One region of the Heyndrickxia sp. MSNUG genome, then DNA from elsewhere that is predicted to be linked to it. Evidence: riboswitches for the same ligand, from Rfam matches in the RefSeq annotation. Region 1 holds a riboswitch; each other region holds the start of a gene.
What was found. Region 1 has a riboswitch for S-adenosylmethionine ahead of mtnW (2,3-diketo-5-methylthiopentyl-1-phosphate enolase). Riboswitches for the same ligand answer to the same signal wherever they lie in the genome.
Positions count from the first base shown of each region.

Region 2: linked by a shared signal. The riboswitch ahead of AABM38_RS20875 (O-acetylhomoserine aminocarboxypropyltransferase/cysteine synthase family protein) and the one ahead of mtnW (2,3-diketo-5-methylthiopentyl-1-phosphate enolase) in region 1 are both predicted to bind S-adenosylmethionine.
Region 3: linked by a shared signal. The riboswitch ahead of AABM38_RS10295 (LLM class flavin-dependent oxidoreductase) and the one ahead of mtnW (2,3-diketo-5-methylthiopentyl-1-phosphate enolase) in region 1 are both predicted to bind S-adenosylmethionine.

Region 1 is NZ_CP150978.1:1,550,337-1,554,519, reverse strand. It holds gene AABM38_RS07580 (methylthioribulose 1-phosphate dehydratase) at 1-351, opposite strand, end outside; gene AABM38_RS07575 (2-hydroxy-3-keto-5-methylthiopentenyl-1-phosphate phosphatase) at 348-1,010, opposite strand; gene mtnW (2,3-diketo-5-methylthiopentyl-1-phosphate enolase) at 1,007-2,230, opposite strand; SAM riboswitch class I at 2,683-2,791, opposite strand; gene AABM38_RS07565 (pyridoxal phosphate-dependent aminotransferase) at 2,857-4,056, opposite strand.
Region 2 is NZ_CP150978.1:4,119,695-4,123,877, forward strand. It holds gene AABM38_RS20870 (methionine ABC transporter ATP-binding protein) at 1-715, opposite strand, end outside; SAM riboswitch class I at 910-1,023, opposite strand; gene AABM38_RS20875 (O-acetylhomoserine aminocarboxypropyltransferase/cysteine synthase family protein) at 1,141-2,457, opposite strand; SAM riboswitch class I at 2,539-2,641, opposite strand; gene AABM38_RS20880 (hypothetical protein) at 2,735-3,088, opposite strand; gene AABM38_RS20885 (thioredoxin family protein) at 3,436-3,762, opposite strand; gene AABM38_RS20890 (toprim domain-containing protein) at 3,769-4,119, opposite strand.
Region 3 is NZ_CP150978.1:2,060,804-2,064,986, forward strand. It holds gene AABM38_RS10285 (SRPBCC family protein) at 1-194, opposite strand, end outside; gene AABM38_RS10290 (LL-diaminopimelate aminotransferase) at 477-1,652, shown strand; SAM riboswitch class I at 1,742-1,845, shown strand; gene AABM38_RS10295 (LLM class flavin-dependent oxidoreductase) at 1,985-3,034, shown strand; gene AABM38_RS10300 (ATP-grasp domain-containing protein) at 3,271-4,183, shown strand, end outside.

The DNA of each region.
Region 1 (4,183 bases):
TTGGACTTCCCCCCTGTCACCATAGACTTCGGAGATGACATTATTGTCAATCGTATGGACATGGAGGCTGCAGCCCGCGTTGGTCTTTCTATATACTTCAACGTGCAGAAGTGTCTCGGCTGATGGTTTCAAATGCGTTTCTTCAACTGCCCTACCGTATTGATCGACAAGCAAAAAGTCTTCCTCAGTACGTTTCCGTTTATCCTTTCCGCTCGCTGTAACCAGAAACTGTATAGGGTCGCTGCTTACCTTGATCGCTAGGTTGCCGCTAGTTCCCATAAACCAGTCCCGTTCAGCAAGTTCTGCCTTCACATCAGCAAGTTCTTCCCATTTTGTTTCTAAAATGCTCATCCTCTCACCCCTGTCTTAGTTTTAAGAACTTCTATACAATCATAAAAAGTTTCAAATGGTATATGGGGAATTTCCCATTCTTCACACTTGGCTTTTAAATAATCTCTAGCGAATACAAAGTCTGCCTGCTTTGCAGCTTCAAGGTCGGTTACAGAGTCGCCTATAACAATTTTATATGTTTCGTTTTGAGAGAGCTTCCTCATAATTGATGGCTTGCAGCAGCCGCAATCATTGGTACATTGCTCATCGCAGCTGTTTGGCCATTCTATTTTGATTGTCTCTTTTGAAAAATTAGAGCCATTGCAATAAACTCCTGCAAACGGTCCAAAGCGTTCAATGATTGGTTCTATAAAAAAATCAATTCCTCCGCTGACGATATAAACCGGGATACTTTCCTCTTTCGCAAACTCAAGAAATTCCTGAAAGCCAGGGCGAATCTTAGCATTTTCTAAAGCATAATGAATGATTTCATCCTTCAGGCTAACCGGCAGTAGAGAAAACATCTTGCCGACTCCTTCTCTGATTGAAACACGGCGATCCAGTACTGCATTCTTCAGCTCATCCCAGCCAGGAGGTGCAAATTTATTCATGATTGAGATAATATTGTCTTTTTCAGTTACCGTCCCGTCAAAATCACAAAATATTACTGGATTTATCATTTTGACACCGCCTCTGTTGAACCCCATAGAGCTAAAGCGATCTTGAGTTCATCATGCTCCAATGCTCCTTCTTCAAGTGTTTTGCCATTCAGCACAGTATCAATTGCCTGCCGGAACGCCTTGCCTCCACCTAGGGCACCACCTGGGTGACCATGGACACCGCCCCCTGCATTGATAATTGAATCCAATCCAAAATCATTAATCAAGAGTGGTACCATACCGGGGTGAATCCCAGCTGATGGCACTGGGAAGCTCTTTTTAAAAAGATCCTCTGCGGTTAATGCATCTGAGATGGAAATGGCCTGCTGCTTTTCAAGTGCCACACTTCCATAAGGCGACGGGAACAAAGAGAAATCCGCCCCTGCATAGCGCACCAATTTTCCAAGGAGCAAGGAATGTGAAAATCCATAATCTTCAGCAGAAGTCAGGGCCCCGCTTACAGCCGGGTGTGCCATGATGGGTACGTTAATCTCATCGTCTTCCCTCAATTCCTGGAGGACATCCAATCCATATGCAAAAACATTGAATAACAATGCATCAGCACCAAGTTCAGCCGCTTTCCTTGCTTTATCTCTTAACTGAGAAGTCCTTCCCGTAAGATTGGCAGCATATAAGGTTCTGTGGCCGGTAGTTTCATAGACTTCTTCCAAAACCTTCTTCCCTTGCGAGATTCTCTTCTCAAAAGGGGTAAGTTCATTTTCGAACAGGATTTCATCATCCTTGATAAGGTCTACTCCACCAAGACTCTGTTCCCGTAATTGCTTAAGCAGGAAATCAAGATCGCGGCCAATCACACCTTTGAAGATACTCATTAATAACGGGCGGTCATACACGCCTAATTTACTGCGAATGCCCTCAATACCAAATCGTGGTCCAGGAAAAACCTTTTTTAGCTCATCGTCAAATTGTAGATCGACTAATTTCACTTTGCCATCAAGCGAGAGCTTTCCAAAGACGGTTGTTAAAATCGCCGGCAGATCTGGTGAAAAATTCAAGGCAGGATAAGCAATTTTTATTGTCGCCACCGTTTCTGAATTGCTGTCAAAGCCGGTTCCTTCAATTGAAACCACTCTTCCCTTATGTTTTTTAAGCTGTTTTTGATCGAGCTCTGGCAAATCTGTCCATGAACCTACTGTCAGTCCAAGTGCGATTCCCTCGGCCTTTTTCTCTGGGTTATGCTTTGAATCATGTACAATATAAGTTGCTGTAATTTCACTCATGAAGCTCATTCCCTTCTAAAACTAAATTCGTCATGCTAGAACTGGCAGGAACAAAAAGCGCAAGCGCCTTGGTCAGCCCCGACAAGCGCTGGCCGACTAAACCCGCCACGTCCTGTGGCAACGTCGGCACTAGTACATCGTGTCCGTCGAAGGACCGACCAATGAAGTCGTTCTTTGACTTCGTTGGGCGGACCGAAACCGAAATGTGTAGCCGACTGTCCAGAAACGCAGAAACTGGAGGCTCCGACAAAGAAGCGCTCTTTGCTTCTGCCGGCGGAGTTGAAGTTTCGGAGTTTCTAGGAGGCGAAACTAGACAAGAGACTCGAGGGGCTAGGCGCTGGAGCTGGATTAGGCAAATCTGACTTGAGTTATCCACACCTGAAAAATTTTATAATTTCCTAATGAAAAAAAACCTCTTCGAAAAGAAGAGGTTAGATGAATAAACTAACATCTCCTTATCTATCAGCTTCCGCTGCAAGAATTAGCACCGTGCCCAGCAAAAATGCTGGGTCGGTTGCCGGGCTTCATCGGGCTCGTCCCTCCGCCTGCTCTTGATAAGAAAATAATTTAATTAAGTTATTTAATTGGTTTAATTGGATAAAGTAATTTTATTAATTAGGATTATGTCAGGTTACTAAATTATTGTCAATATGTTTTTTGAAAATTCCCAAGCTTTCAATTCTGCTGACAGCTTCCCTGAGGCGATCCTCGGAGGTAAGCAAACCTACCCTGACATATCCTTCTCCATATTCACCAAATCCTACTCCTGGCGCCACCGCGATATGTGCTTTATCCAATAAGAAATCAGCAAATTCAACAGAAGTAAACGTCTCAGGAACTTTTAACCAAGCAAAAAATGAGCCTTTTGGAGCCGTAATGTTCCATCCAATATTTTTTAGCCCATCGACCAGCACATTCCTTCTTGATTCATACAAGTCATTCAATTCGGAAACACATTGCTGCGAACCCAGCAATGCCTCTGCAGCTGCTTCCTGAACCGCGCCAAACAAGCTGACATACATATGGTCCTGAAGCAAATTAATTGCAGCAATCACACTTTTGTTCCCAGCAGCAAAGCCAACACGCCAGCCTGCCATATTATATGTTTTAGAAAGGGTATAAATTTCGATTCCAACATCCTTTGCGCCTTCCGCCTGTAAAAAACTGAACGGATGTTTTCCATCAAACCCAATCGCGCCATAGGCAAAATCGTGAACGACACAAATTTCATTTTCTTTCGCAAGCTTAATCGTTTCATTAAAAAAATCCTCGTCTGCGATGGCTCCTGTTGGATTATTCGGGTAGTTAAGAAACATCAACTTTGCTTCGGATAAAACTTCCTTTTCAATCTCCGTATAATCAGGTAAAAAGCCGTTTTCTTCCCTCAGAGGCATTGTCACCATTTTGGCTCTCGCCAGTTCAACACCTGACCAGTAATCAGGGTATCCAGGATCAGGAACAAGAATCGTATCACCTGGATTAAGCAAGCATTGAGGAATTTCAACGAGGCCAGCCTTCCCGCCAAATAGAATCGCAATTTCTTCTTCAGGATCAAGATGGACCCCGTATTCCCGTTGATAAAATTCTGCAGCTGCTTCCTTGAAGGAACGCATTCCCCTGAAAGGAGAATACTTATGGTTAAGGGGATTCTCAGCCGCTTCTTTTAATTTTTCGACAATATGTCCAGGAGTCGGCTGATCCGGGTTACCTTGACCAAGGTTAATTACATCTGCCCCCTGCTCTGTGTATCTCCCTACTTTTTGGACGAGAGATGCAAAGAATTGCTTGGGCAGGCTTTTCAATAAATCTGATTGTTGAAACTCCATTTTATTTCACCTGCTTAAAGAACTTATTATATTTTGAAAATTTTAATTTGAAATTCTAGTCACAAATGATATAACGTAAATAGTAACTTGTAAAGAAATAATTTTCAGAAATTATGGCGGTGAATGA
Region 2 (4,183 bases), 2.3 Mb from region 1:
TTTTCGTGATCGGCTGCTGCGGATTTTTAAACACTTCAAGCACCGGGCCTGTTTCGACTATTTTTCCGCCTTCCATTACCGCTACTCTGTGACATATTTTCCGGATTACATGCATTTCGTGTGTGATCAGGACAATCGTAAGTCCCAGCCTTTTATTGATATCAACAAGCAAATCCAGGATTTGATCTGTTGTTTCCGGGTCCAATGCAGAAGTTGCTTCATCTCCTAACAGCACCTTTGGATTATTTGCGAGAGCCCTTGCAATTCCGACCCGTTGTTTTTGTCCGCCGCTAAGCTGGGATGGATAAGCATCTCCCCTGCCGTCAAGGCCAACCAGTGAAATGAGCTCTTTAACCCGTTTGTCTCTTTCCGATTTGGAAACACCGGCAATTTCGAGCGGGAAAGCAATATTTTCCGCCACTGTCCTTGACCAGAGCAAGTTGAAATGCTGAAAAATCATGCTTATTTCCTGGCGAGCTTTTCTGAGTTGAGCCCCTTTAATACTGGATACTTCCCTGCCGGCCACGACCACCGAACCTGATGTAGGGATTTCAAGACCATTCAACATGCGGATCAATGTGCTTTTACCGGCCCCGCTATATCCGATGATCCCGTAAATCTCACCTTCTTTGACTTCAAGATTTACATCATCAACGGCTTTTACTTCTCCCTTTTTCGAAGCATAAATCTTTTTCGCCTTTTTTATTGTGATCAATCGACTCACCCTCTTTACAACCGAATATCTTTTTTTAAAACCGTTAAATTGTCCAACTTTATCAGTCTAGTTTCCCATTCCCTGAGTAAATTAATTCAAACAACTCACAGGGTCTACAGACCAATTATGTTCGTAAAATAATAAAAGCCTTTCTGCTAATGAGCAGAAAGGCATAATTGTAGGCTGTATCCTTTCTCTCATCTATCAAAGCAAAACGCTTTGAGTGAATTGGCACCATTTCAATAAGCAAGCTTATTGACGGTTGCCGGGTTTCATAGGGCACTTCCCTCCACCTCTCTTGATAAGAGCACGCTATTCATTTTTCAATCGGTTTTAAGTTACGAGTGTGATTTTATCACGGAATAAAAAAGGGTGTCAATAAAATTATTCTCAAATATCAAATGGAATGTACTGGAAAATACGTTTTATACTTTTGCTGCAGCAGATGGAACACCAGTCGCTTTTTCGATCGCCTGCTCCAAATCTTCTAAGATATCGTCAATGTTTTCAATGCCGACCGAGAGTCTGATCAGGTCCTCGGGTACGCCGGCTGCCTTAAGTCCTTCGGCATCAAGCTGTTGATGTGTTGTGCTTGCCGGATGGATAATCAGGCTTTTCGCATCTCCCACGTTGGCAACATGCGACCATAATTTGACTGAATTGATCAGCTTGGCTCCAGCGTCCCTTCCTCCTTCGATGCCAAAAACGACAACTGCTCCTGCACCCTTTGGAAGATATTGATCAGCAAGCTTTTTATCTGGATGGTCTTCATGGCCCGGATAAGCAACCCAGGTGACGGCTGGATGTGACTCAAGGAATTCAACGACCCTTAAAGTATTCGCCACATGTTCTTTCATCCTGACATGCAAAGTTTCAATTCCGAGATTGAATTGGAAAGCACTCTGGGGGCTGATTGATGGCCCCAGGTCTCGAAGGAGCTGCACCCGTGCTTTTACAATAAAAGCGGCAGCACCGATTGCTTCGCTGTAGACCAAGTGATGATAGCTAGAATCTGGCTCATTAAATCCAGGGAATTTAGCAGATTTCCAGTCAAAATTTCCGCCGTCAACGATGATGCCGCCGAGAACTGTTCCATTTCCCAAAAGCCATTTTGTAGCTGAGTGGACGACTATGTCTGCTCCATGCTCGATCGGCCGGCACAAATAAGGAGTGGCGAACGTATTGTCAATAATCAGTGGAACTCCTGCCTCATGGGCAATGTCTGCTACTTCAGCAATATCTAAAACCCGCAGACTTGGGTTTCCAATCGTCTCAGCAAAAACAGCCTTTGTTTTCGGCGTGATCACTTTTCTGAAATTCTCAGTGTTTTCAGGATCGACAAAATGAACCTTGATCCCATACTTGGGCAAAGTGACGGCAAAAAGATTATAAGTTCCTCCATAGAGATTGGAAGCCGCCACTATTTCATCCCCAGCCTGAGCAATATTCAAGATTGACATTGTAATTGCTGCCATTCCGCTGGATACTGCCAGCGCGCCGATGCCACCCTCAAGCAAGGCAACTTTTTCCTCGAGAGCCGTTACCGTCGGGTTATGGATCCGGGAATAGATATAGCCCGACTCTTTAAGTGCAAAAAGATCAGCCGCATGGCCCGTATTTTCAAATTGAAAAGCATTGCTAGAATAGATTGGCAACGCCCTGGCCCCTGTAACCGAATCTGGTGATTGCCCTCCATGTACTCCTAAAGTTTCAATTTTGTAGTTCCGCTGTTTTTCCGCCATTTCCATCTCTCCATTCTTTTAATTTTAGGAAAGAAGATACGAAAAAACCCTCTTCCTAAGAAGAGGGTCGTATATCGTCTCTCCTTATCTTTTCAGAGCCATTACTCTGATGGAATTAGCACCGTGTTTATTAACCGGTTGCCGGGCTTCATTGGGCCAGTCCCTCCGCCTCTCTTGATAAGAATATTAAGTTATAAATTTTTGCATCAAAATGGTCTTGCAAGTTAACGTGATAATATCATGCAGTAGAGCAGCCGGTCAAATATTTTTTAATTTTTCAGATAAAAACTTTTAGAGTCATCGGCCTGGCTAGGTAAAAGATTGATTCAAGCACCAGTAAAGTCCTAAATGGGCATACAAGATTAAAATAGCCAATGCTAATTCCTTCACGCAGCTTTATGTGTCCATCAAGCAAATGAATTAATAGATCTTCCCTTCCAGAAAGCTTCGCATATTGAGCAGCCGGAAATGCACGCTCCTTGCTGAATTCAACCTTCTTCTTTTTGAACGACAAATAATAAGTTTGCTTTTCTGCTTCAATCGAGAGACATAAATCCAGATTAGTAACTAATAGCATAATATGATTTTTCTTCTGAATTTCATTCATAAAGCTTTCGATTCTTTCTTCCATTCCGTTCAGCCCCCTGTTATTACATATTCCTTGTGTTATGGAAAAAACCTGTAATAATCCTTCGACAAATATTACGGGGCCCCTCAATAAATAGGTTCACAGGGGTAAGAAAGTCGATTGATGCTGCATCCCTGCAAATAATTGATACCTGATTCTTGCTTTTGTGCGAACTCAACTAAAAAAAGACAATGCCTAGGTGGAGTTTCGGCATTGTCCATCATTTCCCGAGAAATATGTCTAAACATCCTGCAATGTAGTTAAGCTCTTCACGATTCTTTCAGGGGCAGATAATATATCACATGCTCAGATAAGCTTTGAAAACTGCTGAGCAAAAAAAAAAAAACGGCTTAGCCGTTTGTTTGTACATTCTCTATTATTTTCAATTTTCCATATAAATAGGGGACGGATTGAAAGGCATATATTTTCTCCTGAATCTCTCCCTCGTTTAAGATAATCAGGCAGGGAACGCTTTCGATTTCGAATCGCTCGGCCATTGCCAGCAAGTAATTCAAATCTGCTTTGCCGCCAGAAATATCAGGCAGCAATTGTTCTATTACTGCTAGCATTTTTCCTGCTACCTGGCAAGTTCCGCACATAGGCGTATAAAAATACAGGAAACCTGTCTGCTTTTCTTTCAAAAAGGCTTCCATCTCTTCCTTTGTCCACTCTTTCATCTACAGTCATCCTTTTTCTAAATACTCTGCATGAACGTCGATATTTGCTCCAATCAAAACTGTAGCTAGATGGTACTCTGGTGCCGTGGCCACTTCCCTGTACATCTTATCAATGTACAAATGATTCGCTTCGGGAAACTCCCGTTTAAATTGCTTTCGAAGCTTCTCCCCGGAGGCATCCGCATCCACAAGAATATATACATCCTTATCAAAAAGTGAATCAATCAGCTCATCAAGCTTAGACACACCAATCGTTCCATTTGTACAAATAATTTCTACCGGTTCTTTTAGCACGGTCTGTACCTTTCTTTTGTCTGACGAGCCCTCCACTATGATCACCTTGTGATTTTCGTCCATCGCCATAACCACCTATGCACCAGAAAATAATTACTTTACAACATTATAAACATTATTAATTGAA
Region 3 (4,183 bases), 510 kb from region 1:
TCGACCTCCAGCACATGGACGGAACCTTCTGCATTGTATTCATCATACCTCCAGATTATCGTCTTTCCTGGTTCCATTCTTCCTGTTCCGGATGAAAACCAGAAATTAGCCATCTTTTCAGGGTTTACAAATGCTTCATATACCTCATGAGCAGGCTTTGAAATTTTCATTTTTGTAGTAATTTGAGTATCCATAATTATTTTCACTCCTTCTAAATATTTAACATTTTTTTCATTTTACCATTAATATAAGCTTGGAACCTACCATTGCAATAAGATGATCATCGCATGCCTTTTTGAAAACCTATTAAAAGAGTGGCATGGGCAGAGGACTTTATTAAGTCAAAAATTCAGAAGAATAACAAAAGATTCTGGAACTGTAAATGTGAGACTGTTATAATCGAATTTATATTTTAAAAAATTAGAATTCTCAAAGAACAGCAACATGACGCAAATTCACAGTAAAGGGGAATGTCCATGAATCTCTACGGATCAGAAAAAATTAGAAAAATGACTTCCAGCATCTTTCAGGAGGTGGTAGACCGAAAGCAGGCTGCTGTTTTGAAAGGGAAAGATGTGATCGATCTTAGCATCGGGAGCCCGGATTTCCCGCCACCATCATTTGTAGTTGATACCCTGGTTGAATATTCGAAGGATCCTGAAAGATACGGGTATACATTGAAAGGGATCAGTGAATTCAATGAGGCAGTTAAGTATTTTTATCAGCAGCGTTATGGTGTTGAACTGGATGATGAAAATGAAGTCCTGCAGCTTATGGGTTCTCAGGATGGACTCGCTCATCTTGCCACAGCGATCATTGATCCAGGTGATTATGTACTTGTGCCGGATCCCGGGTACCCAATCTATGAAGCTAGTGTAACGATTGCTGGCGGGCTCATCCATCCAATGCCACTGCTTGCAGAGAATAAATTTCTCCCTAAACTTAATGAAATTCCAGAAAACGTTTTACATAAGACGAAAATGATGGTTTTAAGCTACCCGGGAAATCCTGTTACTGCGCTTGCTGACCATAGCTTTTTCGAAGAGGTTATCCAGTTTGCCAAGCTGCATAATATCCTGGTTGTGCATGATTTTGCATATTCTGAGCTTATCTATGATGGAAACCCGCAAATCAGTTTCATGTCAGTGCCTGGTGCTAAGGAAGTGGGAGTAGAGTTCAATTCGCTTTCGAAAACGTTTAATATGGCAGGCTGCCGAATTGGTTATGTGGTAGGCAATCGACAAGTCATTGACATTCTGGCTTCTTTTAAATCACATATCGACTATGGGATCTTTTATCCGATTCAGATGGCAGCAGTTGCTGCCTTGACTTCTGATTATTCGTTTCTGCAGGACCAGGTAAGGCAATATGAAAGTCGCAGGGATGCTTTAGTTTTAGGATTAAGAAATAGCGGGTGGCAGGTCGCTAATTCCCCAGCAACGATGTTTGTCTGGGCAAAAATTCCTGCCGGATGGAAATCCCGTGATTTTGCCTTCGAGTTGATTGAACAGGAAGGAATTGCAGTCGTCCCGGGTGACGCTTTCGGCAATCAAGGGGAGGGCTATGTTCGTATCGCGATGGTACAGCCGCCAGAAAGACTTACAGAAGCAGCCGAGCGTGTGAACCGGTTTATGCTTGAGCATTCCTTATAGTATTGTAAAATATTTCGGTATACGAATTGACTTTTATATAAATTTAGAATATTATCACTTTATTGAACTAAAATTTAATACATATTGTCTTCTTATCAAGAGAGGTGGAGGGAAAGGCCCTGCGAAACCTCGGCAACAGGTTCACATGAACACTGTGCCAATTCCTGCGAACTTTTTGTTCGAAAGATAAGGAGAGAGTTTGCGAAAGCTCTCTTCTTTGTGAAGGGAGCTTTTGTTTTTTGGGGGCTTTGTTAAGTCTCTATCTTATTAATACAATACCTACTTAATGGGTTGGTAAAGTAAGGATTATGTGAGCAGAGGAGAGATCAGGGATGAAATATGGATTTTGGCTGCCGATTTTTGGCGGATGGTTAAGGAATGTTGAGGATGAAAAGATGCCACCAACTTTTGAATATGCCAAGACAGTGATTCAATCAGCAGAGCAATGGGGTTATTCTACAACACTAATCGCTGAGCTCTACTTAAATGATATTAAAGGTCCTGAGCATGATTCACTTGAAGCTTGGACAACGGCTGCCGCACTTGCTTCTGTTACGGAAAAAATAGAAATAATGGCTGCCGTCCGTCCTGGTTTTCACAATCCGGCTATCACTGCAAAGATGGCCGCGAATATTGATCAGATCAGCAAAGGACGTTTCACTCTGAATGTCGTTTCTGCCTGGTGGGAAGAAGAGGCACGCCAATATGGAGGCATTTTCACCGAGCATGATGAGAGATATGAAAGGACCACTGAATTCATCGATGTTCTAAAGGGACTTTGGAGCGAAGAAAGTTTTTCGTACGAGGGAAAATATTATCAACTGAAAGATACAAAGCTTTTCCCGAAACCGGTTCAGCGCCCAAATCCAATTTTGTACGCTGGCGGTGAAAGTGAGAAGGGGAAACAGACGATTGTTGAGAAATGCGATGCTTATGTGATGCATGGAGGAACGGTTGAAGAAATTCAGCGGAAAATCACCGATATGAAAATCCGCCGAGATGCAACCGGGAATGCAGAACTGTCAGAGTTCGGAATGGCAGCGTATGTCATTTGCCGTGATACTGAGGAAGAAGCCCGCGCTGAATTAGAGCGAATCACGAATGTGAAGGAATCCAGCGCCTATGCTGGATTTAAGGATTTTACGAGCAAATCCCAGCTCGAACAGCAGATCCAGCTTCAGGATTATTCCGTTTCCAATCGTGGTTTGAGGCCGAATCTGGTGGGCACGCCAGAGCAGATTGCAGAACGCATTTTACAGTATGAGGAGGCAGGACTTGGATTGCTTCTCCTGCAATTCTCACCTCAGTTAGAGGAAATGAATCGTTTCGCGAAAGATGTCATGCCTCTTGTCGAGGAGAAAAGAGAACGTTTGACAGTTTGATGAAATCTAGATTTCCTTTTTTTACTGAATGTAAAACAATTTCGTTTTTTGGTTAAACTGCTCTTTTTAGAGAGGCTATCGAGTGGGAAAAAATGGCTCGAAGCTTAGTAAGAACGGAAACAATGGTTAAAGGATCTTTTCTGCCTTATATTTGAGATGGATTCTACTAAATAAAACGAGTGAATTTTTCACTCTTAATCTTTAAAATGATAGAGAGTAAAAAGGAGAGAAAGAATTTGAGCAAAGTTTATGTCATACATGAAAATAGCGAATGGACGATCCATTTAACGAAGAGGTTGGAGGAACTGGGTGTGCCATTTGAGGAATGGCATCTTGATGAGGGCTTGCTGGATTTATCAACTGAGCCGCCCGAGGGGATTTTTTATAGCAGAATGAGCGCGTCCTCCCATACAAGAGGCCATCGCTATGCACCTGAATATGCTTCGCAGGTTTTAGCCTGGCTGGAAGCCCACGGACGGAAGGTGCATAACGGAACACGGGCTCTTGATTTAGAGGTAAGCAAGGTCAAGCAGTATTTGGAGCTGAATAAACATGGGGTCAGGACGCCAAAGACGGTTGCGGCTGTTGGCAAAAATCAGATTCTCGAGGCAGCTGTCGCTTTTCAAGGAAGACCGTTCATTACCAAGCATAATCGCGCGGGGAAGGGCCTCGGTGTCCAGCTGTTCCAATCTGTAGAAGCGTTGAGGACATATGTTGAGGGACCTGCTTTTGAAGAACCGGTTGATGGTGTTACACTCATCCAGGAATATATTTATTCACCCGAAAGCTATATCACTAGATGTGAGTTCGTTGGCGGCGAGTTTGTATATGCGGTAAGAGTGGATACATCAGAAGGGTTTGAATTATGCCCGGCGGACGCTTGTCAAATCGGTGACGTATTCTGTCCGGTGGGAGAGGAAGCAGAAGAGAAGCCGAAGTTCCAGATAACCGAAGGATTCAATGACCCGATCATTGAAAAATATAAAAGGGTACTTGAAGCAAATAATATCAGCGTGGCTGGAATCGAATTTATCCGAAATGAACAAGGAGACATTTTCACTTACGATATCAATACTAATACGAACTATAATGCAGATGCAGAAGCTATAGCAGGCAAATACGGGATGCTGGAGCTGGCGAAATTTTTAG